3 regions of the Streptococcus gallolyticus subsp. gallolyticus DSM 16831 genome follow, and region 2 is predicted to be linked to each of the others. Evidence: predicted binding sites of a transcription regulator. Region 2 holds the regulator's gene; each other region holds the start of a gene.
The links. Region 2 encodes NrdR, which represses ribonucleotide reductase genes. Its sites were predicted from a motif close to ACACNATATATNGTGT; they were not measured.
Positions count from the first base shown of each region.

Region 1: the regulator NrdR is predicted to act here: its motif matches at 6,168-6,183, upstream of nrdH (glutaredoxin-like protein NrdH).
Region 3: the regulator NrdR is predicted to act here: its motif matches at 4,140-4,155, upstream of BTR42_RS03200 (deoxynucleoside kinase).

Region 1 is NZ_CP018822.1:780,401-791,388, reverse strand. It holds gene BTR42_RS04240 (putative ABC transporter permease) at 122-925, opposite strand; gene icd (NADP-dependent isocitrate dehydrogenase) at 1,005-2,180, opposite strand; gene BTR42_RS04230 (citrate synthase) at 2,209-3,327, opposite strand; gene acnA (aconitate hydratase AcnA) at 3,331-5,994, opposite strand; gene nrdH (glutaredoxin-like protein NrdH) at 6,282-6,509, shown strand; gene nrdE (class 1b ribonucleoside-diphosphate reductase subunit alpha) at 6,575-8,734, shown strand; gene nrdF (class 1b ribonucleoside-diphosphate reductase subunit beta) at 9,422-10,384, shown strand; TPP riboswitch at 10,479-10,576, shown strand; gene thiT (energy-coupled thiamine transporter ThiT) at 10,652-10,988, shown strand, end outside.
Region 2 is NZ_CP018822.1:2,024,933-2,035,920, forward strand. It holds gene der (ribosome biogenesis GTPase Der) at 110-1,420, opposite strand; gene dnaI (primosomal protein DnaI) at 1,572-2,474, opposite strand; gene BTR42_RS10055 (DnaD domain protein) at 2,485-3,642, opposite strand; gene nrdR (transcriptional regulator NrdR) at 3,626-4,123, opposite strand; gene BTR42_RS10065 (sensor histidine kinase) at 4,313-5,797, opposite strand; gene BTR42_RS10070 (response regulator transcription factor) at 5,797-6,489, opposite strand; gene BTR42_RS10075 (YceD family protein) at 6,727-7,263, opposite strand; gene htpX (zinc metalloprotease HtpX) at 7,405-8,307, opposite strand; gene BTR42_RS10085 (LemA family protein) at 8,434-8,985, opposite strand; gene rsmG (16S rRNA (guanine(527)-N(7))-methyltransferase RsmG) at 9,316-10,029, shown strand; gene BTR42_RS10095 (TrkH family potassium uptake protein) at 10,099-10,988, shown strand, end outside.
Region 3 is NZ_CP018822.1:577,077-588,064, forward strand. It holds gene BTR42_RS03175 (helix-turn-helix transcriptional regulator) at 1-577, opposite strand, end outside; gene BTR42_RS03180 (carboxylesterase family protein) at 719-1,669, shown strand; gene BTR42_RS03185 (GNAT family N-acetyltransferase) at 1,781-2,353, shown strand; tRNA gene BTR42_RS03190 (tRNA-Thr) at 2,480-2,550, shown strand; gene pnuC (nicotinamide riboside transporter PnuC) at 2,595-3,302, opposite strand; gene BTR42_RS03200 (deoxynucleoside kinase) at 3,309-3,947, opposite strand; gene BTR42_RS03205 (GNAT family N-acetyltransferase) at 4,329-4,835, opposite strand; gene BTR42_RS03210 (nucleoside phosphorylase) at 4,881-5,648, opposite strand; gene BTR42_RS03215 (DUF1912 family protein) at 5,865-6,119, shown strand; gene BTR42_RS03220 (helix-hairpin-helix domain-containing protein) at 6,121-6,438, shown strand; gene BTR42_RS03225 (flavin reductase family protein) at 6,685-7,254, shown strand; gene BTR42_RS03230 (GNAT family N-acetyltransferase) at 7,247-7,825, shown strand; gene BTR42_RS03235 (ribosome-binding factor A) at 7,832-8,770, shown strand; gene BTR42_RS03240 (valine--tRNA ligase) at 8,792-10,988, shown strand, end outside.

The DNA.
Region 1 (10,988 bases), 1.2 Mb from region 2:
TGACTAGTCATTGTCAATTCTAAAAAATACGCTCCCAACCTCACGGTAACTAAAACATTGACATGACGTAAAAAAGCACCCTGGCGAGAGGAATTCTCACTGTTAGGGTGCTTTTATTATCTTAATGATTGTTTTTCTCATTACGTTTTTCTTTTAAGGCAGCTGTTTGTTTACGAATTTCGTTCAAAAATGGGGCTGTCGTTAAGCGGAAATTTTTATAGTTTCTAAGCATACGACGTTGATTGAAACGGAATGGCTCGATTCCTTTTTCTCTCAAGGTTTCATTGATGTGAAGTCGTAAATTTTCCAAACGTTTGCTAAAGACTTCAGCTTGCTGTGTTAAATCACCAACTTCTGTTCGTACTGATTCGCGTAATTTTTCTTGCTCGGCACGAACGTATTTCTCAAAAGCAATAGCAGCTTGTTGGAATTTCACCGTATCAACAACTGTCCAAATCAAATCTGCTGTCATCACAACAACAATACCCAATGCTACCCAATCATTCAGGTGATTAATTAGCCACATCACTCCTGGTTGAATAAATTCAACGAGAACAACAATTCCAAATCCCCAGAAAAGTGATATCCGCGGTGCAATACGTCCCTGAATATTACCAAACTCCTGACTGTAGTCCCATAATTTCATATGAAAGACCGTCTCTAACAGCCAGCCTGCAACGTATTCAAATGCTGTTGCTACAAGCAAACCACTCAAGAACAGCCATAAAATATTGCTCTGAAACGGCTCTGTCGCTAGTAAAACCGTTGTCACTGCAAAGCCATAAACGGGGCAATACGGTCCCACTAAAAAACCACGATAAGCAAACTTCTTATCCTTAATCGAACAATAAACCGTCTCCCAAAGCCAGCCTACAAACGAATAAATAAAAAACAAAAAGACAATGTCTGCCAATGAATATGTCATAAAACTCCAACCTTCTAAAATTCAAACTATTCTCATTATATCAAAAAACCTAGAACATGACTTGTTCTAGGTTATTATTTTACAAATTTTCAATGAGTTTTGCTGCAAATTCACTTGTTGAGCAAGCTACTTTTCCTTGCGCCAAATCAGCTGTAAATTGACCTTGAGCGAATGTTTTTTCAATCGCTGCTGTAATTAAGCTAGCCACTTCTGTCCAACCAATGTAATCAAACAACATGCAACCAGACAAAAGAACAGAACATGGATTGGCAATGTCTTTACCAGCAATATCTGGTGCAGTTCCGTGTGTCGCTTCAAAAATAGCGTGACCTGTCAAGTAGTTGATATTGGCACCTGGTGAGATTCCAATACCACCAACTTGGGCAGCAAGGGCATCACTAGCGTAGTCACCATTGAGGTTTGTCAAAGCCACAACATCAAATTTTTCAGGATTAAGCAAAATTTGTTGCAAGAAATTATCGGCAATAATGTCATTAATCACCAATTTTCCGCTGGCTAATTCATCAGCGTATTCACGTTTTGCAAGGTCATAACCCCAACTACGGAAGCCACCTTCTGTGAATTTTTGAATATTTCCTTTGTGAACAAGAGTAACTTTAGTCAAATTGTTAGCAAGAGCGTATTCAATCGCAGAGCGAATCAAACGTTCACTACCTTCTTGTGAGATAGGTTTGATTCCGATACTGCTTGTTTCAGGAAAACGAATCTTGCTGACAGACATTTCATTTTGCAAGAAATCAATGACTTTTTTCACTTCTTCTGTGCCAGCATTCCACTCGATGCCTGCATAAATATCTTCCGTATTTTCACGGAAAATAGTAATGCTTGTTTTTTCTGGTTCTTTAAGTGGGCTTTCAATCCCTTTAAAATAACGAACAGGACGCACACAAGCGTATAAATCCAATTCTTGACGAAGGGCAACATTTAGTGAACGAATCCCACCACCAACTGGTGTTTCTAGTGGACCTTTGATAGCGACCAAATCTTCTTTAATCGTTTCAAGAGTTGCTTCTGGTAACCATTCTCCTGTTGCTTCATGCGCTTTTTTACCAGCCAAAATCTCAAGCCATTCAACTTTTTTCTGACCTTGGTAAGCTTTTTCAATCGCTGCATCAAAGACAGCACGCGCATTTTTCCAAATGTCACGTCCAACGCCATCCCCTTCAATAAAAGGGATGATTGGATTGTTAGAAACAGTCAAGTGACCATTTTCTAAAATGATTTTATCTGCCATTTTTCTCGTTTTTCCTTTCTAAGGCTTTTTAGCGTTCTTCAAGTGGTGTGTATTTCAAACCGAGCTCTCCAGTATAATGAGAACGTGGTCGAATCAATTTGTTATTTTTTTGTTGTTCTTGAATATGAGCAATCCAGCCTGATACACGACTCATTGCAAAAATAAGGGTAAAAATCGAACTATCAATACCAAGAACATGGTAAACCGTTGCCGAATAGAAATCGACATTTGGGATAAGCCCTTTAGTGTGTTTCATGTAATCTTCAATTTCACGTGACAAGTTGAACCACACTTCGTTTTCAGTACCTTCGGTAAGAGCTTGTGCCATTTCACGCAAATATTTTTCACGTGGGTCTTGTGTTTTATAAACACGGTGACCAAAGCCCATGATTTTTTCTTGCGAATCCAATTTTTCTTTCAAATACGCTTTGGTATCACCCATTTCACGAATTTCAGTTAACATGTCAAAGACACGTTCATTAGCACCCCCGTGAAGTGGTCCTTTAAGCGTACCAATTGCAGTTGTCACACAAGAATAAATATCAGCCAATGTTGACGCACAGACACGCGCTGCGAATGTTGACGCATTTAATTCATGGTCAGCATGTAAAACCAAGGCACGATTTAAAGCTTTTACTTGCAATGGTGTTGGCTCTTCGCCGTTTAACATGTAAAGGAAATTCGCTGCAAATCCTAAATCTTCACGTGGAGCAACTGGTGTTTTTCCGTCACGTAAACGCGCAAAAGTTGCAATAATCGTTGGCATTTTAGCCATTAATTGAATAGATTGTTCGTATGTTGCTTCTTCAGAATTATCTTCAGCATTGACATTATACACACCAAGCAAACTAACTGTTGAACGAAGCACGCTCATTGGGTGTAAATGGCTGCGCGACTGAATCAAAATACATTGTTCAACCGCATCGCTAATAGCATAATTTTCACGAAGTTCTTTAACAAAACTATCAAACTCTGCTTTATTTGGCAAGTGCAAGTTCCAAAGAAGGTAAATCACTTCTTCAAAACTAGCATCGTTATCCATTAATTCAGAAATATTATAACCTGCGTAAGATAAATTATCATCAATAATTGAACTAATATGGGTATTACAAGCTATTAAATCTTTTAATCCGCTTCCTCCTGTCATAGATTATGCTTCCTCCAATTTCTTTCTAACAACCATTGGTAAGATACCGCCGTTTTTATAGTAACGAATGTCAGCGTCGGCATCAAAACGTACCATGGCTTTAAAGTGTTTTTCACCTGAGTCATCACGAGCTACAACATCAACAACATCGTGAATACCAGGATTTTCTGAAAGATTAATATCGTATGTTTCAAGACCAGTTAAACCAAGGCTTTCTGCTGTATCACCTTCTAAAAATTGCAATGGTAATACACCCATCATGACAAGATTTGAGCGGTGAATACGTTCAAAACTTTCAGCCAAAACAGCTTTAACCCCAAGAAGGTTAGAACCTTTGGCAGCCCAGTCACGACTAGACCCCATACCATAATCTTTACCTGCAATGACTAAAGTATCGACATTATCTTCTTTATAATGCATAGCAGCGTCATAAATTGGCATGATTTCGCCGTTGTATTTTGTGTAACCGCCAATTTTACCGTCTGCTAATTGGTTTTGGATACGAATATTGGCAAATGTTCCACGCATCATGACTTCGTGATTACCACGACGGCTACCATATGAGTTGAAGTCAACGTAATCAACACCATGATTATCTAAATACTTAGCAGCTGGGCTATTTTTAGCAATATTACCAGCAGGTGAAATGTGGTCAGTTGTCACGCTATCACCAAATTTGGCTAATGGCTTAAGATTTTTCAATGGTTTAATCGCTAAATCATCACCTAGATTGTCAAAATATGGTGGATTTTGGATATAAGTTGACGATTCATTCCAATGGTAAATCTTACTTTCTTCTGTTGGAATTTGATTCCATTTTTCGCTGTCTGTAAAGACATGCTCATATTCTTGCTCGAATAATTCACGCGTTACGTATTTATTGACATACTCTGCCACTTCGTCATTTGTTGGCATGATGTCTTTAAGGTAAACAGGTGCATTATTTTGGTCAAAGCCAAGCGGTTCTGTTGTTAAATCAATATTTGTGTTTCCAGCAAGTGCATATGCCACAACAAGTGGTGGGCTAGCAAGAAAGTTTGCTTTGACAAGTGGATTAACACGTCCTTCAAAGTTACGGTTACCTGATAAAACAGCAGATGCTAACAAGTCTGTCTCTGTAATAGCTTCTGCCACTTCTGGACGAAGGCTACCTGAGTTACCGATACATGTCGTACAACCATAACCGACAATGTTAAAGCCAAGTGTATCTAAGTAAGTTTGCAAACCAGAATTACGTAGGTAACCTGTAACCACCTTAGACCCTGGAGCAAGTGATGTTTTAACTGTTGGAGCTACGCGCAAACCACGTTCAACAGCATTTTTCGCAAGCAAACCAGCTGACATCAAGACGTAAGGGTTTGAGGTATTTGTACATGATGTGATAGCTGCGATAGCCACGTGTCCTGTTTGAATCTCAATATCTTGGTCATCAAAATGAACGGTTGCTTTTTTATTGATTTCATCAGCTGTCAAACCAAAGCCTTGAACACCAGCTTCACGAACTAAGCTTTCTTGGAAAGTTTGTTTGGCTTGTGTCAAATCAATCAAATCTTGTGGACGTTTTGGTCCAGAAATACTTGGTGAAATTGTTGATAAATCAATTTCAACGACTTTAGTGTATTCCGCTTGATGCTCTGGGTCGTAGAAAAGATTATTGTGTTTGACGTATTCTTTTGTTAAAGCAATATGGTCTTCTTTACGGTTTGTTAAACGCATATAATTAAGCGTTTCATCATCAATTGGGAAATAGCCGCAAGTTGCACCGTATTCTGGTGCCATATTGGCAATAGTTGCACGTTCGGCAAGGCTAAGATTTGATAAACCGTCACCAAAGTATTCAACGAATTTACCAACAACTTTTTCTTGACGAAGAACTTGTGTCACTTTAAGGGCTAAATCGGTAGCGGTTGCAATTTTAGGAAGTTTACCTGTCAAACGAACACCGATAACTTCTGGAACTGGGAAGAATGACGCTTCACCAAGCATCGCTGCTTCTGCTTCGATACCTCCGACACCCCAACCAAGAACACCAATACCATTAATCATTGTTGTATGGCTATCAGTACCAAACATTGAATCTGGATAAAGCATGCCATTTTTTTCAATGACAACATCACTAAGGAATTCAATGTTAACTTGGTGAATGATACCAGTTGCAGGTGGCACCGCACGGTAGTTATCAAATGATTTTTCTGCCCATTTCAAAAATTCATAACGTTCATTGTTACGTTTAAATTCAAGGTTAATATTATCTTCTAACGCTGTGTCACAGCCAAAGAAATCAACTTGGACACTGTGGTCAATAACCAAATCAACTGGAATTTCTGGATTAATAAGTTCAGCATCTCCACCGTTGGCAACAATGGCATCACGCATTGACGCAAGGTCAACAACAACAGGAACTCCTGTGAAATCCTGTAAGATGACACGACTTGGTTTGAATGGAACTTCTCCGCTTGTTTTTTTAGGATTGTAAGTTGCTAAATTTTCAATGTGATTTTTTGTAACATCTACACCATCATACTTTCTGAGTAAACTTTCAAGTAATATACGAATAGTGTAAGGGATTTTCTTGATATCTCCTCCATAATGAGAAACCGCTTCTTCAAGATTAAAATACGAATACTCACCATCTTTGAAGGAAAACTTTGATAAAAATTCTGTCATGTACAGACCCCCGAAATATAATAATGGTTTTTTAATTATACAACTTTCAGAATATTTAGTCAAGTATAATTCACAATCCTATGTTAGGTTTTATAACATAGAATGTAATATAAAACTTTAGCATTTCTAAAAAGCTTGGTTTTACAATATTTTGTGTGTGATATTATTTTTAAATACTATATATTGTGTTTTTTCGAGAGATATTTCTTGCTTTTTTGACTAATTTTGGTTATTCTAAATGAACATTGAGTTTCCCATAAGGAAATATTTTTTAGGAGGATGCCCTAATGGCTAATAAAATCACAATTTTTTCAAAAAATAACTGTATGCAGTGCAAAATGACAAAAAAACTCTTGGATAAAGAGGGAGCTGATTACCAAGAAATCAACATTGACGAACGCCCTGATATGATTGATTACGTAAAAGACCTTGGCTTCTCTGCTGCGCCAGTCGTTAAAGCAGGTGACATTATTTTTTCTGGCTTTCAACCTGCAAAATTAAAAGAAATTATCTAAACCTTCTATATTAAATTAGAAAGGAGTTACCACACTTCAATTAATGAGCGTTGGTATCTTACTTTATGAGTCTAAAAAATCTCGGCGATGTCTCTTATTTTCGCCTTAATAATGAAATTAACCGTCCTGTGAATGGACAAATTCCTCTTAATAAAGATAAAGAAGCCCTTAGAGCTTTCTTTCGTGAAAATGTCATTCCAAATTCAATGGCTTTTGACACGATTATTGATAAAATCAACTATTTGATTGACAATGATTATATCGAGTCAGAATTTATCAGCAAATATACGCCAGATTTTATTGAAAGTTTGGCTAAGGACTTGCAAGCGCAAGGATTTCGTTTTAAATCTTTCATGGCCGCCTATAAGTTTTATCAGCAATATGCTTTAAAGACAAATGACGGTAAATATTATCTTGAAAGTATCGAAGACCGTATTCTTTTTAACGCTCTTTATTTTGCTGATGGTAATGAAGAATTGGCACGTGATTTGGCAACTGAAATGATTCATCAACGCTATCAACCTGCTACACCTTCCTTTTTAAATGCTGGTCGTAGTCGCCGTGGTGAATTCGTCTCTTGTTTTCTCATTTCAGTAACTGACGATATGAATTCGATTGGGCGTTCTATCAATTCAGCGCTACAATTGTCCCGTATCGGTGGGGGTGTTGGTATCAGCCTTTCAAATCTACGTGAGGCTGGCGCTCCTATCAAGGGTTATGAAGGGGCAGCTTCTGGTGTTGTTCCTGTCATGAAGCTCTTTGAAGATAGTTTTTCATATTCTAACCAACTGGGGCAACGTCAAGGAGCTGGTGCTGTTTACCTTGATGTTTTCCACCCAGATATCATGGCATTTCTATCAACCAAAAAAGAGAATGCTGACGAAAAAATCCGTGTCAAAACTCTCTCTCTTGGTATCACCGTACCTGATAAATTTTACGAATTGGCTCGCAATAACGAAGAGATGTATCTCTTTAGCCCATATAGTGTTGAGCGTGAATACGGCGTGCCTTATAGCTATGTTGATATTACGGCTGAGTATGACAAAATGGTTGCTAACCCAAATATCGTCAAAACCAAAATTAGAGCACGTGATTTGGAAACTGAAATTTCGAAATTACAACAAGAATCTGGTTACCCTTATGTGGTCAATATTGATACAGCTAATCGTACCAATCCAATTGACGGTAAAATTATCATGTCAAATCTTTGTTCAGAAGTGCTTCAGGTTCAAACCCCTAGCGTGATTAACGACGCTCAAGAATTTGTCAAAATGGGAACTGATATTTCATGTAATTTGGGCTCAACAAATGTGGTTAATATGATGACTTCACCTGATTTTGGACGTTCTATCAAAGCCATGACACGCGCTTTGACTTTTGTTTCAGACACCTCATCTATTGAAGCTGTGCCAACAATCAAGCATGGCAACGAACAAGCGCATACCTTTGGACTTGGTGCTATGGGGCTTCATACCTTCCTAGCTCAACACCACATTCATTATGGTAGCCCAGAATCCATTGAATTTACCAATATTTACTTTATGTTAATGAATTATTGGACTTTGGTGGAATCAAATCATATCGCTCGTGAACGTCAGCAAACATTTGTAGGTTTTGAAAACTCAAAATACGCTGACGGAAGCTACTTTGATAAATACATTACAGGTGAATTTATTCCAAAATCTGACCGTGTGAAAGAACTCTTTGCAGAACATTTTATTCCAAGCGGTGAGGATTGGGCTAAGCTCCGCGATGCTGTGATAACAGACGGACTTTACCACCAAAATCGTCTAGCAGTTGCTCCAAATGGTTCCATTTCTTACATTAATGATGTTTCTGCGTCGCTTCACCCGATTACGCAACGTATTGAGGAACGTCAGGAAAAGAAAATTGGTAAGATTTATTACCCAGCTGCTGGTTTATCGACAGATACTATTCCTTATTACACTTCTGCTTATGATATGGATATGCGAAAAGTCATTGATGTTTATGCGGCGGCGACTGAACACGTTGACCAAGGATTGTCACTAACGCTCTTTTTGCGCAGCGATATTCCGCAAGGTCTCTATGAATGGAAAACGCAAAGTAAACAAACCACTCGTGACCTGTCTATCCTGCGCCATTACGCTTTTAATAAAGGCATTAAATCAATCTACTACATCCGTACCTTTACCGATGACGGTGATGAAGTCGGCTCAAACCAATGCGAAAGCTGCGTGATTTAACTGAACACTTGTTATTGGTCCTAAAGGACCTAATAACAAGACGGCAACCGCTATGGCGGTTTGCCTAGTTCACTTACTAACTTCACCAAATGACTATTATCGAGTCATTTGGTTTCGTGTCGTAACTTATCGAACACTTGGATTTGTCTAAAGGACCTAATAACAAGACGGCAACCGCTATGGCAGTTTGCCTAGTTCACTTACTAACTTCACCAAATGATTATTATTGAGTCATTTATCGAACACTTGGATTTGTCTCTGCAGAACCCAGTAACAAGACAACAAACGTTATAGCGAAATGGCTAACTCACTTACAACTCCATTAATCGGCTAGTATCGAGTCGATTAATTACGTGGCGTAACTTTGATTTGTGTACTGTTAAACATGAACAAGACAATATTCACTTTAACAAATCGGCTTGCTTATTGACACGTTGCAGTAAACGGCTGTTAGTAATTCATGATTAGAAAACTTGTCCTTGTTCTACAAAAACTAAAATCAAAGCAGTAACTACTTTCGCTTAGGAATTCAAAAAGATGTTAGCATTGGGGTAACTTTCACTCTTGACAAAATACCTTGCTAGGTTAGCTTACTCCATGGAAAAAAACAATCTTAAAAATTTAAATACTATTTCTGAAATCCCAGTCGTTTGGCTGGCTTTCTTAATCACTTTTAGGAGAATATAAATGTCACAAACTTATTATGAAGCCATTAATTGGAATGAGATTGAAGACATCATTGATAAATCAACTTGGGAAAAGTTGACGGAGCAATTTTGGCTTGATACACGTATTCCGTTATCAAATGACCTTGATGATTGGCGTAAATTGTCAGCCGAGGAAAAAGACCTTGTCGGAAAAGTCTTTGGCGGATTAACTTTGCTAGATACCATGCAATCTGAATCTGGCGTCGAAGCGATTCGTGCGGACGTCAGAACCCCCCATGAGGAAGCTGTTCTGAATAACATTCAATTCATGGAGTCAGTTCATGCCAAATCTTATTCCTCTATTTTTTCAACACTTAACACAAAATCTGAAATTGAAGCCATTTTTGAATGGACAAATAGCAATGACTACCTGCAAAAAAAGGCAAAAATCATCAATGATATTTATGAAAATGGGGATGCGTTGCAAAAGAAAGTTGCCTCTACTTTCCTAGAAACTTTCCTCTTCTATTCTGGATTTTTCACACCACTTTATTATCTTGGCAACAATAAATTGGCAAACGTTGCTGAAATTATCAAATTGATTATCCGTGATGAATCTGTTCACGGCACTTACATTGGCTATAAATTCCAACTTGGTTTCAATGAATTATCTGAAGAAGAACAAGACAATTTTCGTGAGTGGATGTATGATTTACTTTATCAACTTTACGAAAATGAGGAAAATTATACCAAATCGCTGTATGACGGTGTTGGTTGGACTGATGAAGTATTGACATTCTTGCGCTACAACGCCAATAAAGCCCTGATGAATCTGGGGCAAGATCCACTTTTCCCAGATACTGCTAACGACGTTAACCCTATTGTCATGAACGGTATTTCAACAGGAACGTCTAATCACGATTTCTTTAGTCAAGTCGGAAATGGTTATCTCCTTGGTTCTGTTGAAGCCATGCAAGATGATGATTACAATTATGGTCTCTAGTCTGAGCCAATTTTGGAAATGTGTGATAATTTTCAAAAAGCATGAAAACTAAGCTTGACAAGAAACTTTCTTTCATGCTAGACTATAAGCAATTAGATTCACAAAGGAGTGCCTCTGGCTGAGATCGCATTTGCGAAATCCTGATAACCTGATCTCGTTAGTACGAGCGTAGGGATTGTGACATGACCGTTTTAAACTTTGTTTTGAATATCATTGCACATATTATCAGAAAAATAAGCTCCTTTGTATCAAAAGGAGCTTTTATTTATGTCATCAAAAAATTCTCAACTGTCTGCTTTGATTGAAACAGCTTTAGTAGCTGCTTTAGCCATGGCTTTATCTTACATTCCAGATTTTGCAAGCTGGTTCACACCGTCGTTTGGAGCTATTCCCTTAGTCCTCTTTGCACTACGTCGTGGCACAAAATATGGCGTATTGGCTGGGCTGATTTGGGGCTTACTACATTTTATCCTTGGTAAAGTGTGGTATTTAGCCTTATCACAAGTGCTTATCGAATACATCGTTGCCTTTGTTTCCATGGGCTTAGCTGGTATTTTTACTGTTCCTTTTCAAAATGCTCTTGCCAAGGACAATAAAGGACGTG
Region 2 (10,988 bases):
ATATCAAATTCAGCCTTCTTTAGCTTGAAAAAATAATCCTTTTGATTTTATTTTTAGCGATATTTTCCAAATGCAGCCAAAAAAGCACCACAAACGGTGCTTTTAAGTCTTATTTACGTTTGCGGGCAATCAAATTGATTGGTGTGCCTTCAAAGCCGAAAGCTGCACGGATTTGATTTTCCAAGAAACGCATATATGAGAAGTGCATGAGTTCTTCTTCGTTAACAAAGATAACAAACGTTGGTGGTTTAACAGAAACTTGTGTGCCGTAGAATATTTTCAAACGTTTCCCTTTATCTGTTGGTGTTGGGTTGATAGCAATGGCATCCATGATAACATCATTAAGCACAGCTGATGGAATACGCTTGTTTTGGCTTGCGCTAATTTTCTTAATCATATCAGGCAATTTGTTCAAGCGTTGTTTTGTCGCTGCTGAAACAAAGATAATTGGTGCATATGACAAGAATTGGAATTGGTCACGAATGTCTTCTTCCCATTTTACAACTGTATGGTTGTCTTTTTCAATCGTATCCCATTTGTTAACAACGATAATGATTCCTTTACCAGCTTCGTGAGCAAATCCTGCAATACGTTTATCGTACTCACGAATTCCTTCTTCGGCATTGATAACCATAAGAACAATGTCTGAACGGTCAATGGCACGCATTGAACGCATTACTGAATATTTTTCAGTATTTTCATAAACCTTACCAGATTTACGCATACCTGCGGTGTCAATCATTGTATATTCTTGACCTTCGCTGTCCGTAAAGTTTGTGTCGATAGCATCACGTGTTGTCCCTGCAATTGGGCTTGCAATCACACGTTCTTCACCAAGAATCGCGTTAATCAAACTTGATTTACCAACGTTTGGACGACCAATCAAACTGAATTTGATAATATCTGGATTTTCATCCTCTTCCTCAACAGGCAGATTTTCAACGATAGCATCCAAGACATCCCCCGTACCAATCCCATGAACAGATGACACTGGGTATGGATCCCCAAGACCAAGTGAGTAAAAGTCATAAATATCACTACGCATTTCAGGGTTGTCAACTTTATTGACCACTAAAATCACTGGTTTATTAGTACGATACAAGATTTTTGAAACATATTCATCAGCATCTGTAACGCCTTCTTTTCCTGAAACCACAAACACGATAACATCTGCTTCAGTCATCGCAATGTCAGCTTGGTGTTTGATTTGTTCCATAAACGGCGCATCAACGTCATCAATACCACCAGTATCAATCAATGAAAACTTGCGGTTAAGCCATTCACCTGTTGTGTAAATGCGGTCGCGTGTAACACCTTCGACATCTTCCACAATTGAAATGCGCTCACCTGCGATACGGTTAAACAAAGTCGATTTTCCAACATTTGGACGCCCGACAATAGCAACAGTAGGTAAAGCCATAATTCTTCTAGTACCAGCTTCGTTAAAACAGTCTCAACTATTTTAAGTGGATTTTTCCACACGAAAGACATTTTGATTTCTCAAAAATGCCTTTGTCGAATTTATTCCTTTCAAATTCTTTTATCTATTTATCACTTTTAATGATTTACGATTAGCGACGATTATCACCTTGCAGATGAATTTCACGAGCCAAATAACGAATACGCTCCATAACACGCTTTGCTTGCCACGTTTCATCACCTGAGCGTGATGCTGCAAAGTGTTCTTCAAGTCCTTTAAAATCAAGATTTGATGTAAAGAATGTCAAGAGATTTTCTTGCATTCGATATTGCAAAATAACCTGCAAAACATCATCACGAATCCATGGGCTTTGTTGTTCTGCCCCAATATCATCAAGAACTAAAATTTCAGATTGTTTGATTTGGTCAATTTGCTCTTTCACCGTTCCTGTATTGATAGCATTTTTAATATCAACACAGAAAGTTGGAAAATGAAGCAAAGTCGTTGACTTGCCGTACTTGGCAGATAAACGATTTGCTAGATAAGCCATCAAATAAGACTTCCCAACACCAAAATTTCCAAAAACATAAAGCCCTTTTTGAGTTCCTGTCTCAAGATTTTTTTGATAATCGTTCAAATAATTGTAAATTTCAATACGATTTGGGTCTCCTAAATCAAGATCATCTGTTGAAATGTGTTTGAGACTAGCTGGCAAGCCAATCAAAGTCACACGATTTTTAATATCTTGACGTTTTTTAGCCTCAACTAATTCGCGTGTTTCCAAATAAATGACATCTGCATAGCCCTCATTCATACTAAGAGCAGGCTTGTACCCTTTAGCAATATAGGATTCATCCTGATTTTGAAATTTTTCACGCTCCACCATGAATTGATTAAACTTAGGTAGGCTACGGTTAATTTGCTCCTGAGTCAAGCCATTTGACGTGATAAAATCAGCAATTTCCTTATCTGCTAAAATAACTTGGGTCAATTCATTAAGGTCTGTGCGACTTTGGCGAAGCTGTTTAGCCAAGGTTTGTCCGATTTTTTCCATCACTCGCTCCTTAATCTTCTAACATGCTACGTTTGAGTTCTTCCAATTTCGCTTTTTCTTCAGCAGTAGCAACATGCTTGTATTCTTTTGCTGTCCATTCAGGGACATTGCTTTTAGCAACTTTTGCTTGTGCTTTACGGTCTTTATTGCGTTGGGCAAAGCTGCGCATTTTTAAAACAGCAGCTTCAGCAGTCGTAATGTTTTGATAAGCAAAATCATTTGCCACCTTCATAATGTAAGGTTTATTGAGATTAGCTGACTGCGTTTTATTTAACGTATAAAGCACCATGACATTAATTACTTCATCTAAAAAGCTCATGTTGGCTAATTCTTCCAACAATTTTCGCTCGCTCTCGGTAACCACTGCACGACGTGGTGCCTTGATTTTCTCCAAAAATTCTCTTGCATTAGCTTGCTTGGCTTCACGAATAATCACTTGTTCCTTGGTGTCAAATTGCTCTTTGCTTTGACCTTGTGATTTCAAATTTTTGGGTTGTTCCAACTGAACAGTCATTCGTTGTGGTGAAATTTTACCATTAATAGCCGTGCTTTTTGCCAAATGATAGGTATCAAACCAATTCATGGTGTATTTGTCAGCAAGGCTGTAAATCGAAACAACATCTGCTTTTTCATCTTTAAATTGCAGGCCATCACGCAACATCAAACGCTCAAAGCTATCCAAATCAAAATGATTTTTTGACACATTTGCTTTTGGCTTTGGTGTTCCTTCTGCTGAAAAAATATCCGAGAATTTTTTGGAAATATCTCTAGCCTCTTGCGGAATTTTAATATCCAGCTCAGCCACTGCAACATCACCAATTTCCTGCTCTAACAAGCGACGATAGACAGGATTGCTAAGAAAAGTCTCACGATTCAAAGCTGGCTGCAATTTTAAAACATAAGCATCACGTGTTTGGTACAAAACAAGCAAATCAACAGCAGTCAAAATTGCAAAAGCTTCTTCCACCTGACGCATGCTTAATTGCAAATGATTGAGAATCTCACTAAATTTGTGACGTTTAACACCATCATCAAAAAATGCCAACAAATAATCATAAAGCAAAACCGCGTGATTTCCAATCACTGGGTGATACAGCTGGCTAAGACTATCAGAATCTAATAAAACCTTATTATTTTTGATATAAGAAAACTCATCGATCGGTCTCATTTAAATTACTTCTTTTCTTCTTACTATGAACTCGGTTGGTAATTTGTTGTAGAAGTTCTTCAATCTCATCAACATCTTTAAACGATTTGTAAACAGAGGCAAAACGCACATAAGTGATCTCATCAAGTTCAGCTAACTCATCCATGACAAGATTACCAATGGCTGTACTCGGAACTTCACCTTCGTACTCACTACGAACTTTTTGCTCGATACGTGAAACAACTTGTTCAATATCATCGCTTGATACTGGACGTTTTTGAGCACTTTGGAAAATACCATTTAAAATCTTTTCACGAGAAAATTGTTCACGCGTTCCATCTTTTTTAATGACTAGTAAGGGCAATTCTTCAACACGTTCAAAAGTCGTGAAACGTGTATGACAATTTTCACATTCGCGACGACGTCTAATGGTATTTCCGTCTTCAGCTTGGCGACTATCAATAACACTTGATTTATTATAATTACATTTTGGACAACGCATGCAAACACCCCATTCTACCAATTATTTTAATACTTTATTCTAACATAAAATCAATCATTATGAAAGTAATACCAGTTTGACCATATCAGCCAAAACTTTTCCCCATTTCTTAAACCTTGTCCCTTTTCTAATAAAAAATGACTGTTCAATCATGCTTTATTAGAAAAACGAACAGACCGAGAGAAAAACTCAGTCTGTCTTATCTTGTTTTGTCTTAAGTATCGGAATAACCAATGTAAACTCCGTGCCTTCGTCAACAACACTATTAACGCTAACATTGAGCTCATAAGCATCAACAATCTGCTTAAGAATAGCTAAACCAATCCCAAGACCTCCTTGTGTCGAAACACGATTACGTGATTTATCTGTTCGATAAAAACGTTCAAAAATATATTTTAGGTCTTCTTGAGAAATACCTTCTCCTTCATCCTTAACTTTGACAATAGCATCATCTCCTTGGATGTCCAAAGTCACATGGATTATTTTGCTTCCAGAAGAATATTTTACGCCATTATCAATTAAAATCAAAATTGCCTGTTCGAAATGATTTTTGTAAATTTCTGCAAAGACACATTCTTCCACACTTGTTGAAAATTGGAAATTAAAATCTGGGTGCAAAATACGGAAATTTCCCAAAACAAATTCGATTGATTTTTTCAAATCTGTTTTTTCACCTTTGTGTAAATCAAAACTTCCCTGAACACGAACCATATCTAGCATTTCATTAACCATAATGGACATTCGATCCGTTTCATGATAAGCAGCATCTAAACTTTCTTCAAGAATATGTTGGTCTTCTTTCCCCCAACGTTTCAGTAAACCAAGATGTCCTTTAATAACTGCAATCGGTGTTCGTAATTCATGACTAACATCACTAACAAAACGCGCTTGTCTTTTAGTATACCCTTCAATTTGGTCTAACATTTTATCAAAGTTAGCAGAAATTTCTTCAATTTCATCTCCAGAATGAATATCACTACGGACAGTCAAATCACCAGGATTTTCAGCAATATTACTAACAATTCCTTGAAATTCTTCCAACGGACGTAAAAAGCGTTTTGTTGAAGAGAAAAGAACATGTAAAATTAACCCAATCTCAACTAACTCTGCAATCAAAAGGATTGCCACAAGACAATGTCGCATTAGATAGTAGGAGCTAAAGTGTTGAAAAAGCGTCACATAACCAATAACTTCTCTTGTGTTTTTGGAGTAAACTTTCGCCGTTGAATAGTAACCTGTAAAAGCAGGTGCACGGTAGATTTTTGTCTTGCCAACTGTACCTGTTTTAAAATTTGCAACTGACTTATCAGTCGTTAAAACTAATTGCTTATCCTTGTTAAAAATGGCGACATCTTGATTATCAGAAGTCAAATCATCAATCCCACCACTTTTATCTAGGATATATTGGGCATCATCTTCCTCAACAAGTGACCCCGTAGCATTATACTCATCCAACAGATCCAAAAGATTATCAACTGTCAGTGCACTTTCTTGAGACAAAAAATCTCTCACTACTTCGGCACCTTGCTCAACATCGTAACGTTCTCGTGCTAAAAAGATTTGGGTAGTCCCAAAGTACACGATTAGATTAAAAATAGTTAACACAAGGAGAATCCGAAGCAAAGAGAAAATCGATATTTTTCTAGATAAAGACTTTTCTTCCCATTTTATCATTATTTTTCTCGAATAATGTATCCCATTCCACGAACTGTTTGAATGTAAGATTCTTTACCTGGAATATCGACTTTTCCGCGAAGGTAACGGATATAAACATCAACAACATTTGTCTCAATATCTGTATCGTATCTCCAAACACTGGCTAGCAGTTCTTCACGTGTCATTACACGATTAACATTTGACAAAAGAACACTTAACAAATCGTACTCACGTTTTGTAAGCGAAATTTCATCATCACCTCGAACCGCTGAACGATTTTGAGGATTTAAGCGTAGACCAAGCAATCCTTCTTTTCCTTGACTGTCTTGTTCACGTTTAGATTCAACATCTTGACGGCGGAAAACAGCACGAACACGAGCCAAGAGTTCTTCAATTGCAAATGGTTTGACAATATAGTCATCTGCACCACGATCAAGCCCAGCAACAATATCCATAATAGAGTCGCGAGCTGTCATCATAATAATAGAAGTTTCTTTTTCCAATCGAAGACGACGCGTGATTTCAAATCCATCCATATCTGGAAGCATTAAATCAAGCAAAATCAAGTCAAAATCGTCATCAAGAGCCGTTTGAAGCCCTAAGCGCCCGTTTGTTTCTACAACTACAGAATAACCTTCGTGTTGTAACTCCAAAGACACAAAGCGTGCAAGATTTTTTTCATCTTCAATAATTAAAATCTTTTTACTCATTGTCACCAACCTTTTATTATTTTAAAGATTATAAAATCTCTATTTTGCTAAAGTATACACTCCTATACAGAGCACCTTCTTTGTTTCCCAATGAGAAAAAGATTATAGCATTTTCATCACTTTGTTATAATATCCTCAAAATAAACAATAAAGATAAGTATACTATATCGCTTTAAAAGTATATCAAAGTGTTAACGATAATTCAAGAATATTTTATTTTTTTTAATAAAAATAGTATCAATCTTCAAACAATCCATTTAAAGCAGAAAACGGATTATTTTCTTTTTTCTTCTTATCTTGCAGGGCATCATATTGCTCTTCTGTCAAAACTGACCAGCTATTTCCTGATGGCATTGTGTCAGAATTTTGTTCCTCTTCGCTTAAAACTTGCATTGGAATCGTTAACAAAATATTATCAATAGCGCTCTCTTCTAAATCAATATAATCTTCTTCAAGTACTAAAACAAGATTTTCTCTAACAAGATCTTCTTTTGCATGAATATCCACTGCTTCAATAAAAATTTCTGAGACTTCTTCAACTTGATGTACATCTACAGGCAGCATTGAGCGACTTGACGGTAATGTAATTGTATAATCAAGTGTATAATTTAACAAATATAATCCATCATCGTAGGAAATAGTCCCTTGTACAAAAATCTCTTTAACATCTAGCACATCTTTGTTACGTTCTATTAATTTTTCTTTAATTTCTAAAACAGAATTAAAATTAATTCCATCTGGATTCTTTTTTATTTCCGAAATTGAAAACATCATTATTACTACCTCTTTTAAAATTTCTTTACTATTATACCAACTTTTTACGGTATTGTCTGTACATATTACTACCAATAATAAAGCTTATTGAATAATGTAGCAACAAAAAACTTCACACAAGCGTGTGAAGGAGAAAAATACTTACATTTGACGAAGACGCTCAATACGATCCGAAATAGATGGGTGTGTATTGAACAATGATGTTGTTCTTTCTTCTTTTTTGATAGGGTCATTAATATATAGTGCCGCACTTGCTTCATCAACAGGATGGTGCATTGGAGAAGATTGCTCCAGTTTTTGAAGTGCTTTAATCATTCCTTCAGGGTTGCGAGTGAGTTCAACAGAACTGGCATCAGCAAGGTATTCACGTTGCCGTGAAATGGCTAATTGAACAAGAGTTGCGGCAAGTGGTGCTAAAATTAACGATAAAATCGAAAAGAGCAACATCAAAATACCAAGACCACCCTCATCACGGTTATTCGAACGGCGACGATTGCCACCTCCGCCAAACCACATCATGCGGCTACCGATACTAGCAATCAAAGTCACTGCGCTGGCTAAGGCTACAGCAATGGTAGAAATGCGGATATCGTAATTACGAATATGACTAACTTCGTGTCCGATAACACCTTCCAATTCTTCGCGATTCATCACAGCTAACAATCCTGTGGTGGCTGCGACGGCAGCATTTTCAGGACTTGAACCTGTCGCAAACGCATTTAAAGAATCATCTTCAACGATAAACACGCGCGGCATTGGAATTTGTGCCACCATTGCCATATCTTCTACAATATGATAAAGTTCAGGGGCTTCTTCCTCGCTGACTTCACGCGCATTGTTCATTGACATGACAACATTTGTAGATTGAAAAATCATACTAGCAGCATAGATTCCACCAATGATTAAGGCGATAACCACACCGAATTCTAGACTATCTAACCAAAGATAGCCAACTGCGGCACCAATAGCTGACAAAATCAAGAAGAAAACAAGAATCAAAACAACCGTTCTTCGCTTGTTACTAGAAATTTGATCGTATAACATGATTTTATTAAGAAAATAGAAAGTCTCTTTGAGTTGTTAAAGTCACCAACCATTTCAAGAGACCTTCCATTTTATTCCTTTCTTTATTAAAGGTTGCTTTAAAACAACTTCTCAAAACACCATTTTTTAGAAGTCAAATGATACTTTTGGTGTTTCTTTTTCATCTTCAGGTGTTTCCAAGAATTGGCTTGGTTTAAAGCCAAACATACCTGCGATGATATTACTTGGGAAAGTTTCTAATTTAACATTATAATTTGCTGTTGTTGTATTGAACAATTGACGTGAATAAGAAATTTTGTTTTCTGTATTTGTCAATTCATCTTGCAACTTGATAAAGCTGTTATTAGCTTTAAGTTCAGGATAATTTTCAGCAACAGCAATCAAGCTTGAAAGTTGTTTAGTAAGAGCATTTGACGCGTGCATTGCTTCTGCTGGTGTTTCTGCTTGGGCAACTTGACTGCGTAATTCTGTAATCTTAGCAAATGTTTTTTCTTCATAAGCTGCGTAGCCTTTTACAGTCTCAATCAGATTCGGAATGAGGTCATTACGACGTTTGAGTTGCACATCAATTTGACTCCAAGATTCCTTAGTTTGCATACGACTTTTAACAAGACCATTATAGACAGCAATAATCCAAAGCACTAAAACAACAATAATAGCGATAATAACAAAAATCATAAATTCCTCCTTAGGTATGACATACCCTTCCAAAATCAGTTGCTTTTTGTAACCTACCGCTACACAAAAGCTTTTGATAAACTACTAAAATAAATAGATAAAAATATACTTTCTAGGCTTATTATATCAATTTTCTTTCAATTCTTAAAGTGATTACATAGGAAGTTGGAGGAAAAATAGTTTTTCGGGTGTTATAACCATTTCTAAGAATGTTATTGGGTGGGATTTTATGGTAAAATAAGATGACGTATATTGGAATTGAAAGGATATTAGAGAAAGTTGTGGTGGTTTGTGTTTTGCAGGCTGCTAATGCTTTCTTTACTGATAATCATGACACCTGAAGAATTTTATAAGAAACTTAGTCAACAAGGTTTTGAGTTGACAGATACACAAAAAAAGCAATTTGAACGTTATTTTGAGCTTTTGGTTGAATGGAATCAAAAGATTAATTTGACGGCTATTACGGATGAAGAGGGGGTTTATTTGAAACATTTTTATGATTCTATTGCTCCTGTTCTTCAAGGAAAAATAACAAATCAAGCGATTCGTTTGCTAGATATTGGAGCTGGAGCTGGTTTTCCAAGTATTCCTATCAAGATTTTATGCCCTGATATTGATGTTACTATCATTGATTCGCTAAATAAGCGTATTAATTTTCTTAATTTATTGGCAGATGAACTTGGCTTAGAGGGAGTTCATTTTTACCATGGACGTGCTGAAGATTTTGGTCAAGATAAGCATTTCCGCGCAAGCTATGATATTGTAACAGCACGAGCTGTTGCTCGTCTCCAAGTCTTGACCGAATTGACAATCCCATTTTTAAAAGTTGGTGGGCAATTAATTGCTCTTAAAGCTTCCGCTGCCGAAGAAGAATTGGCAGATGCCAAAAATGCCATGACAATTCTTTTTTCAAAACTCATAGACAATTATCATTATGAATTGCCAAATGGCGATAGTCGCCAAATCACAATTCTTGAAAAGAAAAAAGAGACACCAAATAAATACCCACGTAAGGCTGGGATGCCAAATAAAAAACCTCTTTAATATGTTATGAGCCGTAAGGCTCTTTTAGAAGGCTTTGAAAACCGTTTTGGAGTTTAGGAGGAATACTCTTTGAATAGCATTTTTAAATCTTTAACGAGTACGCGACGGTTAACGTTTAGTTTTGTCATCGTCATTTTTATTGGGAGTTTGTTACTCTCACTTCCGATAGTTCACTATGCCGACGCTCCTAGCACTACTTACCTTGACCACTTGTTCAATGTGGTTTCAATGGTTTGTGTGACGGGATTATCAGTCGTTCCTGTCGCAAGTGTTTATAATGGACTTGGTCAAGTGATTGCAATGTGTCTCATGCAAATTGGCGGACTAGGATTGGTTACTTTAATTGCAATCAGTACCTACCTTTTACGTCGTCGCATGAATTTATCAGAGCAAAGTTTGCTGCAATCAGCGCTTAGCTATGACAATAACAATGACCTTAGGCATTACCTTTTTCATGCTTACAAAATTACTTTTATCATCGAGTCCTTGGTTGCTATTGTATTGCTCTTTGATTTTATTCCACGTTTTGGCTTGTGGCACGGTATTTTTAATGCCATTTTTCTTGCTGTCTCTGCTTTTTGTAATGCTGGGTTTGATAATTTTGGCGATGCTAGCCTTAAACAATTCGTTCTGAATCCCTTGGTTAATGTGGCAATTGCTGCCGCAATCGTATCTGGTGGAATCGGGTTTGCTGTTTGGATGGATTTGAAAAAAGCTATCAAACACTTTATCAAAGACAAACCTTATCGCTTTTCTGCATTTTCTCGCTCATTAAGCAATCAGACACGCTTAGTGCTTGCCACAACGGGAATTCTTTTACTGCTTGGAACAGCATTGACGTGGCTAATCGAATTTAAAAATGCTAAGACAATTGGGCACTACACCATTTTTCAGCAAATCATGGTCTGCTTTTTCCAATCAGTAACCATGAGGACGGCTGGATTTGCAACGATTTCTTA
Region 3 (10,988 bases), 1.0 Mb from region 2:
TGGTGGGAGTTTTGGGAGTATTTGCTGGAAGAGGTGTTTGCTGACTCAATTCAAAAGCATTAGGGGATTTTTCTTGCGATAATTGATGGCGTTCTTGGTGGGAATTTTGATAGTGAATATTTAGTCCTTCAGGCATTTCTTGGTGATAGAGGAAATAGGCTAATTCTCCAAAGGCTTTTAATTGTGCTAAATTTTGACACGGAATAGACAGTAATAAACGATGAAATGCTGTTATATGTTTAGAAGTAAAGCCGATATTTGGCTCGTGGACGAAATCTAAAGAAGCTTCGGGGTGTGTGCGAATCGGAGCTGTCACAAAAATAGTTTGTGGGTCTAATTTCCAGATAACAGAAAAAACAAGAGGAGCTCTTTCAAATAAACTAACGCCGTCAAAATAGTGCTCCCTATCTGTGGGAGTTCCTCGATTTTGTTTCCAAAAGTTAACGTCGTAAAACTTTTCTAATCCCACAGGAAATGAGTAAAATGGACCGTCTTTCAATGAGAAAAGCGTAAACGGAATTTGGCTCATCTCATAAAGATTTTGAAATCTTTTTAGGGTATTTTGTGATAAATTCATAGGTATTTCTTTCAAATATAATAAAAAATAAACAAAAATGATAATAACTTTATTGTATATAAACTATAATAAGCTTGTCAATTGAAAGACACAACTCACTATGAAAGGAATTTGCAATGACAAAAAAAAGTTAAGAAGAAAATGGCGTTATGGAAGAAAATAATTCTTGGTGTTTTAATTGCGCTTTTGGTAGCTTTGATTGCAACTTGGTCAACATTTTCTTACTATATAGGTGTCCTTTTGGCGGCACATAGTAGTTCTGTTCAGTCTTTGAAGTCTGAGGTCGCCGATAAATTTACAACGGGAACTTATACTGATAGTGAAACAGGGTTAACGATTAATTATAATCTTTATGTGCCAGAGGATATGACAAGTGATGAGACTGTCCCTATGGTGGTCTTTATTGCAGACTCGAGTTCGGCTGGTGATTATGAAACAACAGCGCCACTTTATCAAGGGTTTGGTGGTATGATTTGGGCGAGTGATAGTGAGCAAGCTAAGCACAAGAGTGCTGTCTTGGTACCACAATACCCAGAAATCATCTTAGATGACCATGATGGTTATACCATGACTGATTATGTAGAAGCAACGGCACGGATGATTGAGTCAGTTGCTGGAGAAAATCAAGTGGATACGAATCGGATTTATGGAACTGGTCAATCTATGGGAGCTATGACTACAATGTATCTTCAAGCTACGCATCCTGATTTGTATGCGGCGACCATTTTAGTTGATGGTCAATGGGATATTTCGACATTATCTGGTTTGCAAGATGCGACATTTACTTATTTTGCTGCTGGTGGTGATACGCGTGCGGTAACTGGTCAAACAGAAGTCAAAGACATGCTAAGTGAAGCAGGAATTAGTTATGGCGAATTAACGGATGTGGATGCACAGGCGGATTCAAGTGAGCTAAATACGCTTGCAAATGATATGTATAGTGATAATTATAAACAAAATTTCATTACTTATACGAAAGGCTCAGTATTGCCATGGTATGTCCCAACAGGTGCTGAGGAACACCTGTTATCGTTTAACTATGGTTATACTATTGAGGCGGTGCGTGATTGGTTATTCGAACAGAGTAAATAACGTTTTAAGAGTAGAAAATAGCTAACGAAAGATGTCACTTTATTTTTGACAGTAAAGGATTTTCTCGATATACTGGTGAAAAATTACGTTCGAGAGGGTATTTTGGGAAATATGACAGTTATCATTCGTTTGGCTCGTTTAGAGGATGCCAAAGATTTACTTGCTATTTATCGTTATTATGTTGAAAAGACGGCTATTACTTTTGAGTATGAGGTGCCAAGTTTAGAGGAATTTCAGGAACGAATGCGCTCTATTATGGCTTTTTATCCGTATTTGGTAGCAGAAGAGGCAGGGCAGATTTTGGGTTATGCTTACGCGTCATCTTTTCATCCAAGAGCTGCTTATGCTTGGTCGGCTGAGGCAACGGTGTATTTGGACAAGGCTGCGCGTGGAAAAGGTGTAGGACGTCAAATTTACCGTGCTTTGGAAGAATACTTGATAAAAATGGGAATTTTGAATCTCAATGCTTGCATTGCTTCAACTGAGACAGAAGATGCTTATTTGACAAATGGCAGTGAAAAATTCCACCGTGCCCTTGGTTACCAGTTAGTCGGAAAATTTCATCAGTCTGGCTATAAATTTAACCATTGGTATGATATGATTTGGATGGAAAAAATGTTAGGTGAGCACGATAACCATGTAAAACCTGTCAAATCAATTCATGAAGTTACACAAAAAGCTTAACTCATATTCTGAGTTAAGCTTTCATTTATAAACATGAAATGCAGGTTTAGTGGAGTAGTTTGACAAGAATGAGTTCGGTAACTTTTTCTTGCTAGGAAAGTGATTTCATGTTACTATAAGTAGGTAGCCGCTATAGTTAAATGGTATAATAGAGCAATGGTAATGCTCCGTTCCGAGTTCAATTCTCGGTGGCGGCAAAGATAGTTTGGAAGCCTCGCGTGAGGCTTTTTTTAGTGGAAATTTAAGCTTGTCCTTTGCCTTTCTTCCAAATCATAATCCCAACCAATCCTTGAGCAAACATGCCGAGGTAGCTGAAAGCGACGATTTGGTTTCCAATGGAAATAAATAGTATAAAACTAAGAAAGTCAACCAAAAGCCAAATGTAGTAGCCATCAAGGTGCCCTTTTACTTGTCGTTGTTGGGCGGTGAATGATAGTCCGTTTGTCAAAGCATCGAGGACAATTTTTTGTCCACCCATCCAGTAAGACAGAAAGCCAAGTCCAATTGTCCAAAAGAAGATAGCGAGAAAGACGTCTTTGGCTCCGAATTTTTTATCGACAACAAGTTCACCATTATCATTACGGCGTTTTTTCCAACTGTAATGCCCGATAAATTCGGTTACGAGGTAATAAAAACTTGTAAACATATCACCGTAAATGCCTTGCATTCCAGCAACTAAAATCCCAGCGACGTTTTGAATCCCATTTGCCTTAAAGGTGTGTTGCCATTGGAGCGCCAAAGTCCATGTTCCGATAAAGCCAAAGATTGACATGATAATTGAGAGAGTATTTAAGGTGGTAAAATCACCTGTGACTAGTGTCGATAACATGCCATAGAGGGTAAAGCTAAGTGACGCCAGAAAAGCGATAATGACAAACAGTTTTTCTTTAGTGTTTAGGCGATTCCATGCAAGGTTGAAAGAATTTTTAAGTGATAATTGTTTTTTCAAAAAATGTTAATCTCCAATTCCAATTGATTTCATTTCTTGACGGATCATTTGATAAACTTTTGCCCAGTCCTCTGATTTTGTAACATCGATATGGTCGGTGTTGATTTTCATTTTAGGACTGTATTGGTAGTTTTCATACCAGCTGTTGTAGTGTGTGTGAAGGAGTTTGTAGTAATTAGTGAGCCCGTTAGCATTATCAGGCTGTTCAAAATCACGTCCACGTTTTTTGATGTTGTTCATGATGTGGTCAAAACTGCCTTCGAGGTAAATGAGCAAATCAGGGGATTTTTTAGGAAGTCCGTCAATCTCCTCCATCATGTTATCTAACAATTCTAGGTAAATCTTATATTCTTGTTCGCTGATACTGCCTTGAAGGGTATTGATATACGTAAAGAGAGCATCTTCGTAGATGGAACGGTCTAAGACATTATTATCAGTATCATAAGCTTTTTTTATGGCTTTAAAGCGTTTATTTAGAAAATAAATCTGCAAAGCAAAGCCGTATTTTTCAGGGTCTTCATAATATTTATCTAAAATAGGGTTGTTATCAACAGGTTCAAAGAAAGCTGTTGTGCCTAATTCTTTGGCTAAAAGAGAAGTATAGGTAGTTTTTCCAACTCCTATCATTCCTGCTAGAATAATCACGATGGTAATGCACCTCCAATATGCTAATGTAAGTGAGAATAGTTATGGAAATAGATTTGAGCATCTATTTAAAAAATGGTAGTAAATGTTTGGTGGAAGTTATGGTATTGTGGAAATAAGAAGATAGCCTCCTTTCTCTAAGTATTATCTATGTAGTGGCAAGAAATCGTTCTTGTTGAAACTGCATATTAAACACAATATCTTGTGTTCTGTATAAAATCTTAGCACTATATTTTGTGTTTTGCAAGACTTGAAAATTATTATTTTTGTGCTATACTGATTACTTTTATCTGAACGGATAGCTTGAACAAAATAACAAAAAGCCTCCTGCTAGGTTACCATAAAGGTAATATCAGAATGCTTTTATTGATGTGAATCTGCTTAATCAGGCAGTTTGGTTAAGTCGTAATAGTGTGGAATAATGTCCTCGTACTCATTGTTTTTATTGAGGAATCCTGCAGGAATCGTTCCAAGTTGGTGGAAGCCTAGTTTTTGATAGAGGGCAAGTGCGGCTTGGTTTGATTTGACAACGGCATTGAATTGAAGAATTCTAAATCCTAATTTTTTAGCAGTCACCATAGAATGGCGGACGAGTTTTTCACCGATATGTTGTCCACGAAAATGACTATCAATAGCGTAGCTGGTGTTGCAAATATGTCCACAACGTCCCACATTATTTGGGTGAAGAATATACAGACCGACAATTTGTCCAGTATCCGCTTGGTAGGCAACGCCTGTGTAAGTTTGGGCTTTGAAAAAGGCTTTTCCTGTCTCAAGGGTTAAGGTTTCAGTTTGTGGAAAGGCTACTCCGTCGGTCACGATTTGATTCCAAATCGCAATGGCTTGAGCGGTATCTTCGTCAGTAAATGATTTAAATTGAATGTCCATGTTTCTCCTTTTTTCGGAAAAAAAGTTATCACTATTATAATGATTTTAACGGAATAATTCAACGGCAAAACTTAAAGCAATGTTTGCAATACGGTCTTTGGTTTCAAGGTCAGCATCGTTAGCCAAAGTTCGAGGTTCCCAAGTTTCAACGTCTAGATTGTCAGCCGAATAAAAGAATTGAAAATGATTAATCTTGCGGAAGTTGGCAAATGCGGCAATCGCAGAGCATTCCATATCAACGGCGATAGCACCTTGTGTCTTTCGATTTGCCGTCTTTTGATGGGTTTCACGGTAAATACCGTCAGTTGTCCAAACCTTTCCTTCTGTATAGGAGATATTTTGCGCGTCAAGAAACTGTTTAAACTGTTTGCGATAGGTGTGATTGAGCGCAATTTCACTTGTTGGCGGAGCGTAGTGATAGCTTGTGCCTTCGTCGCGAATAGCGCTTGTAGGAATGATGATTGACGTTTCTTTGATACTGCTATCTAGGACACCACACGTACCAAAAACAAGGATATTTTCAGCGCCCATAGCAATAATATCCTCTAAAATAGCAACACAGCCACTTGCTCCAACATAGGAGTTGAAAAAAGCAATTTTTTGACCCTGAAAATTTAGCTCATAGATTGGAATTTCCAAATTTGCGACACTTGTTTTTGCGATTTCACGGTGAGGAAATTCAGCTAAGATTCGTGCGAAAGTTCCTCTTGCAAAACAGGTCACAGCTGTCTTTGGAAAATCTGGCAAAGCTTGGATGACATCCCCTGGGTTAATAATCGCCGTTTGCTTATGGTCAAATTGTGATAAAATCATGCCAACACATCCTCCTTGAATTTCAAAATATTTTTAACATTTTACTTAAAAACTCTGGAAAAAACAAGATAATTCACTAAAAATGATGGTTTTTCTGAAAATTTCCCTGTAAAAAGAAATGATTCGTGGAAATCATGTTACAAATCCTTTACAAACTTCTCTTTTTGCCTATGTTTGTGTTATAATATGACCTAGGAAATCAGACGAGAGGTGTTTATGACTTACGAACAAGAATTTTTAAAAGAATTTGAAGCTTGGGTAGATTCACAAATCGCAATCAACGAAATGGCGATGGAAGCTAGTCGTAAGATTGTGGAAGAAGATAAGGATGAACGCGCAGCTGATGCCTACATCCGTTATGAAAGTAAGTTAGATGCTTACAAATTTATCCAAGGCAAATTTGCTAATTATAAAGCCGGAAAAGGTTTCCACGAATTACCAGATAATCTTTTAGGGGAGAGAAATTACTAAAATGGCAAAGAAAAAGAATCGAAAAAAAGAGTACTTATTGAAATTGAAACGCGCAGGTATTATCAAAACAGCTGCAACAGCAACTGTTAAAGTAGCTACTAATGTTGTTTCAAAAGCGACTCTTAGTTTGGAAGAATTTTCAGCGATTTCTGCCGTAGAAGGCATTCGACCAAAACTTATTGAAACACTTTACAATGAAGGGATTAAATCAGTTTCTGATTTCAAAAACTTCACTGAAAAAGACGTTTTGGCCTTTAAAGGAATTGGTCCAGCAACTGTTAATAAATTGAAAGAAAATGGCGTAGCTTTCAAAGCTTAATCTATTTGCGTTAGCTGACTAAATCTGTTAAAATAAAAACATTCAGAGGTGTCTTAAAGACCATTTGTTACAGAAAGCGGTGTGGTTGAGAAATCCGTACAAATGTTAAGGCTGGTTGCTGAACGTTGTAACTGAATAATCAAGTTGCGAGTGCTAGTCACTCGAATGTGGGTGGTACCGCGGATTTATAAAAAGTTCGTCCCTGTCGAAAGACAGGGGCGATTTTTTGATTGTAGGTGTTAACAGATGAAAAAAACGTTTAATACTTCAAAATTTTATTATGCTTTTCCGATTTTTATATTAGGTTATAAAGATGAAAAATTTTCCTATAACATTACGACATGCAGTTCATCGTTTAGTCTGGGTGATATGGTAGTTATTGGGATGTTTAAGGGGAGTAATGCAGTTAAGCAAATTAGTAAATTTAAAGAATTTACGATTAATATTCCAACTAAGGAACAAGGTTTTTTAATGGAAAAAGCCGGTTTCTTAACAAAAAGAGATAAGTTGACATTATTATCAGTTCCTTATGAATTATCCTCTGTAATAGATGCTCCATTATTAGAAAAATGCCCTGTATCTATGGAGTGTCGGGTAGAGCAGATTCAAGAATTTGGTGAGTATGTCAATTTTACAGCTCATATTATTAATCGTTGGTGTGATGAGACATTACTTGATACTAAAGGGAATTTTAAGAGTGCTATATTCTCTCCAATTGAGTATATTGGTGATGAAAAGCGACGTGTTTATCGTTATTTAGATGACAAGAATAGTGATAAACTAGGAACTTTTATAAGGAGTTCAAAATATGATTAAAATTTTAGGTCAGATTAAGGACAGTAAACGTCCTGATATTGAGACAGAACGGCTATATTTACGCCCACGTCTGGTCTCAGATGCTGAGGATATTTTTGCTTATGCGAGCTTGCCAGAAGTGACTTGGCCAGCTGGTTTTCCACCTGCAGAAAGTGTGGAAGCAGAGGCATATTATCTTGAAAACATTATGCCAAAGCGCTGGGTTGAGCGAAAGGTGCCGTCTGGTTATGGTATTTGCTTAAAAGGGACAAATAAAGTCATTGGCTCGGTTGATTTTAATAAGCGCCATGCTGATGATGTTCTTGAAATGGGCTATCTGCTTCATCCAGATTATTGGGGTCAAGGACTCGTGCCAGAAGCTGCGCGTGCGTTGTTGGAAGTTGGATTTACCCTACTCAATCTCCACAAAATTGAAATTGAATGTTATGGTTACAACAAAGCAAGCCAACGTATTGCTGAAAAACTAGGTTTCACCCTCGAAGCTCGAATCCGTGACCGCAAAGACGCACAAGGAAAACGTTGTGACCTATTGCGCTACGGACTATTAAAAAGTGAGTGGGAGGGGAGATGATTGAAGATGATTATAGAAAATTCTATTTTAACAGAAGAACAAATAAAAGGAATCGATGAAAAATATTCTCATTTGAAAGATACTGATGTTATTGAAAGTCTGGGACGCTATGAAATGGATTCTGAACAAAATAATTTGGTTATTACTGAATTTCCAATTAATAAGGAAGATTTAATAGAAATTTCTAATCAAATTTCCAACATTCAACAGGAATTTGAAAGACTTAAAGTAATGTATAAAATGTTTATTTCGGACGTTTTTGATTTTTTGAAGTTGAATTCTGAGTTAGAGAAGAAAAATAAGGTGACTAATGAGCTTGATGTAAATCGTTTCATGATGCACTTACTTTCTAGTGGAAAATTATTTGTTGATTTTGCTGAAAATCAGATAAAAACAAAACATAGGCAAAAATTTAAAAAATTTCATAAACTTACTAGTCAACAATATGACAATAGTTTTGCTTATCGATTTTGCTATAATCTTAGAAATTTTTCACAACATGTTGGAATTCCAATCTCTGCACTTCATAAGAAACAAGATTACGTCGATGACGAAAAGGCAATTATTAGTCTTTGGATTGAAAAAGACTATTTATTAAATTCTAGTTTCAATTGGAAAAAATTGCGCAATGAAATAGAGGCAAGAAATGATATTGATGCAGTTGAGTTGGTTAAATCTTATATGGAAGCAATTACGATTTTATATGGTGAATATAATAAATTTCTTTTGAATATACACCATTGTAATTTAATAAATTTAAAACTTTCACTTGAAAATTTTGGATTAGTACATAAAAAATACTGTATAGTTGAAAGAACAAAATACAATTTAAAGTACAATCCAGCTAATATCACAACAAGACCTTTACTGGGATTAGCAGATATTGATGCAATTTATGCGCATCTTAGTGAAATTGGAATTGTAAAACTAGTTAATAAAGAATAATATAAATTTAGGAGACATATTATGTCAAAAGAACTTTCACCAAAATATAACCCAGCTGAGGTTGAGGCTGGGCGTTATCAAAAATGGTTAGATGAGGATGTTTTCAAGCCTTCTGGCGATAAGAAAGCTCATCCGTATTCTATCGTTATTCCACCACCAAACGTAACTGGTAAACTTCACCTTGGTCACGCTTGGGATACTACTTTGCAAGATATTATTATCCGTCAAAAACGTATGCAAGGTTTTGATACTTTATGGCTTCCTGGTATGGACCATGCGGGGATTGCAACACAAGCAAAAGTTGAGGCACGTCTTGCTGAAGATGGTATCTCACGTTACGACCTTGGTCGTGAAAAATTCCTTGATAAAGTCTGGAAATGGAAAGATGAATACGCATCAACAATCAAACAACAATGGGGTAAAATGGGTATCTCTGTTGATTATTCACGTGAACGTTTCACCCTTGATGAAGGATTGTCAAAAGCGGTTCGTAAAGTCTTTGTTGAACTTTATAAAAAAGGTTGGATTTATCGTGGTGAATTTATCATCAACTGGGATCCAAAAGCTCGTACAGCCCTTTCTGATATCGAAGTTATCCACAAAGATGTCGAAGGTGCTTTCTACCACATGAACTACATGTTGGAAGATGGTTCACGTAGCCTTGAAGTTGCCACAACTCGTCCTGAAACAATGTTCGGTGACGTAGCCGTTGCGGTTAACCCAAATGATGACCGTTACAAAGATTTGATTGGTCAAAATGTTATCCTTCCAATCGTTAACAAAGCTATTCCAATCGTCGGTGATGAACACGCTGACCCAGAATTTGGTACTGGTGTAGTTAAAATCACTCCAGCACACGACCCTAATGACTTCTTAGTTGGTCAACGTCATAACTTGCCACAAGTCAACGTCATGAATGATGACGGTACAATGAACGAACTTGCTGGTGAATTTGCTGGTATGGACCGCTTTGAAGCTCGCAAAGCTGTTGTTAAAAAATTGGAAGAAATCGGTGCGCTTGTTGAAATCGAAAAAATGGTTCACAGCGTTGGTCATTCAGAACGTACTGGTGTGCCAGTTGAGCCACGTTTGTCAACACAATGGTTCGTTAAAATGGACCAATTGGCTAAAAATGCCATTGCTAACCAAGACACTGATGACGAAGTAAAATTCTACCCACCACGTTTCAACGATACTTTCCTACAATGGATGGAAAACGTTCACGACTGGGTTATCTCTCGTCAATTATGGTGGGGTCACCAAATTCCTGCATGGTACAATGCTGAAGGTGAAATGTACGTCGGTGAAGAAGCTCCAGAAGGTGACGGATGGACTCAAGACGAAGATGTGCTTGATACTTGGTTTAGTTCAGCACTATGGCCATTCTCAACAATGGGTTGGCCTGACACAGAAGCAGAGGACTTCAAACGTTACTTCCCAACATCTACATTGGTAACTGGTTATGACATCATCTTCTTCTGGGTATCACGTATGATTTTCCAATCATTGGAATTCACAGGACGCCGTCCATTTGAAAACGTGCTTATTCATGGTCTTATTCGTGACGAGCAAGGACGTAAAATGTCTAAATCACTTGGTAACGGTATTGACCCAATGGATGTTATCGAGAAATACGGTGCTGACGCGCTTCGTTGGTTCTTATCAAACGGTTCTGCACCAGGTCAAGACGTTCGTTTCTCTTACGAAAAAATGGACGCCGCTTGGAACTTCATTAACAAAATCTGGAACATTTCTCGTTACATTTTGATGAACAATGAAGACCTTACACTTGACCAAGCTAGCGCAAATGTTGACAAAGTTGTTGCTGGTACGGCTGGTAACGTAACTGACCGCTGGATTCTTCACAACTTGAATGAAACAATTGCTAAAGTTACTGAAAACTTTGATAAATTTGAATTTGGTGTGGCTGGTCATATCCTTTACAACTTCATCTGGGATGAATTTGCTGACTGGTACGTTGAATTGACAAAAGAAGTGCTTTACAGTGACAATGAAGATGAAAAAGTTATCACTCGTTCAGTTCTTCTTTACACCCTTGATAAGATTCTTCGTTTGCTTCACCCAATCATGCCATTTGTTACTGAAGAAATCTTTGAACAAATTTCTGAAGGTTCAATCGTAACAGCTGAATACCCAACAGTTAACCCAACGTTTGAAAATGAAGCTGCGCATAAAGGTGTTGAAAGTCTTAAAGACC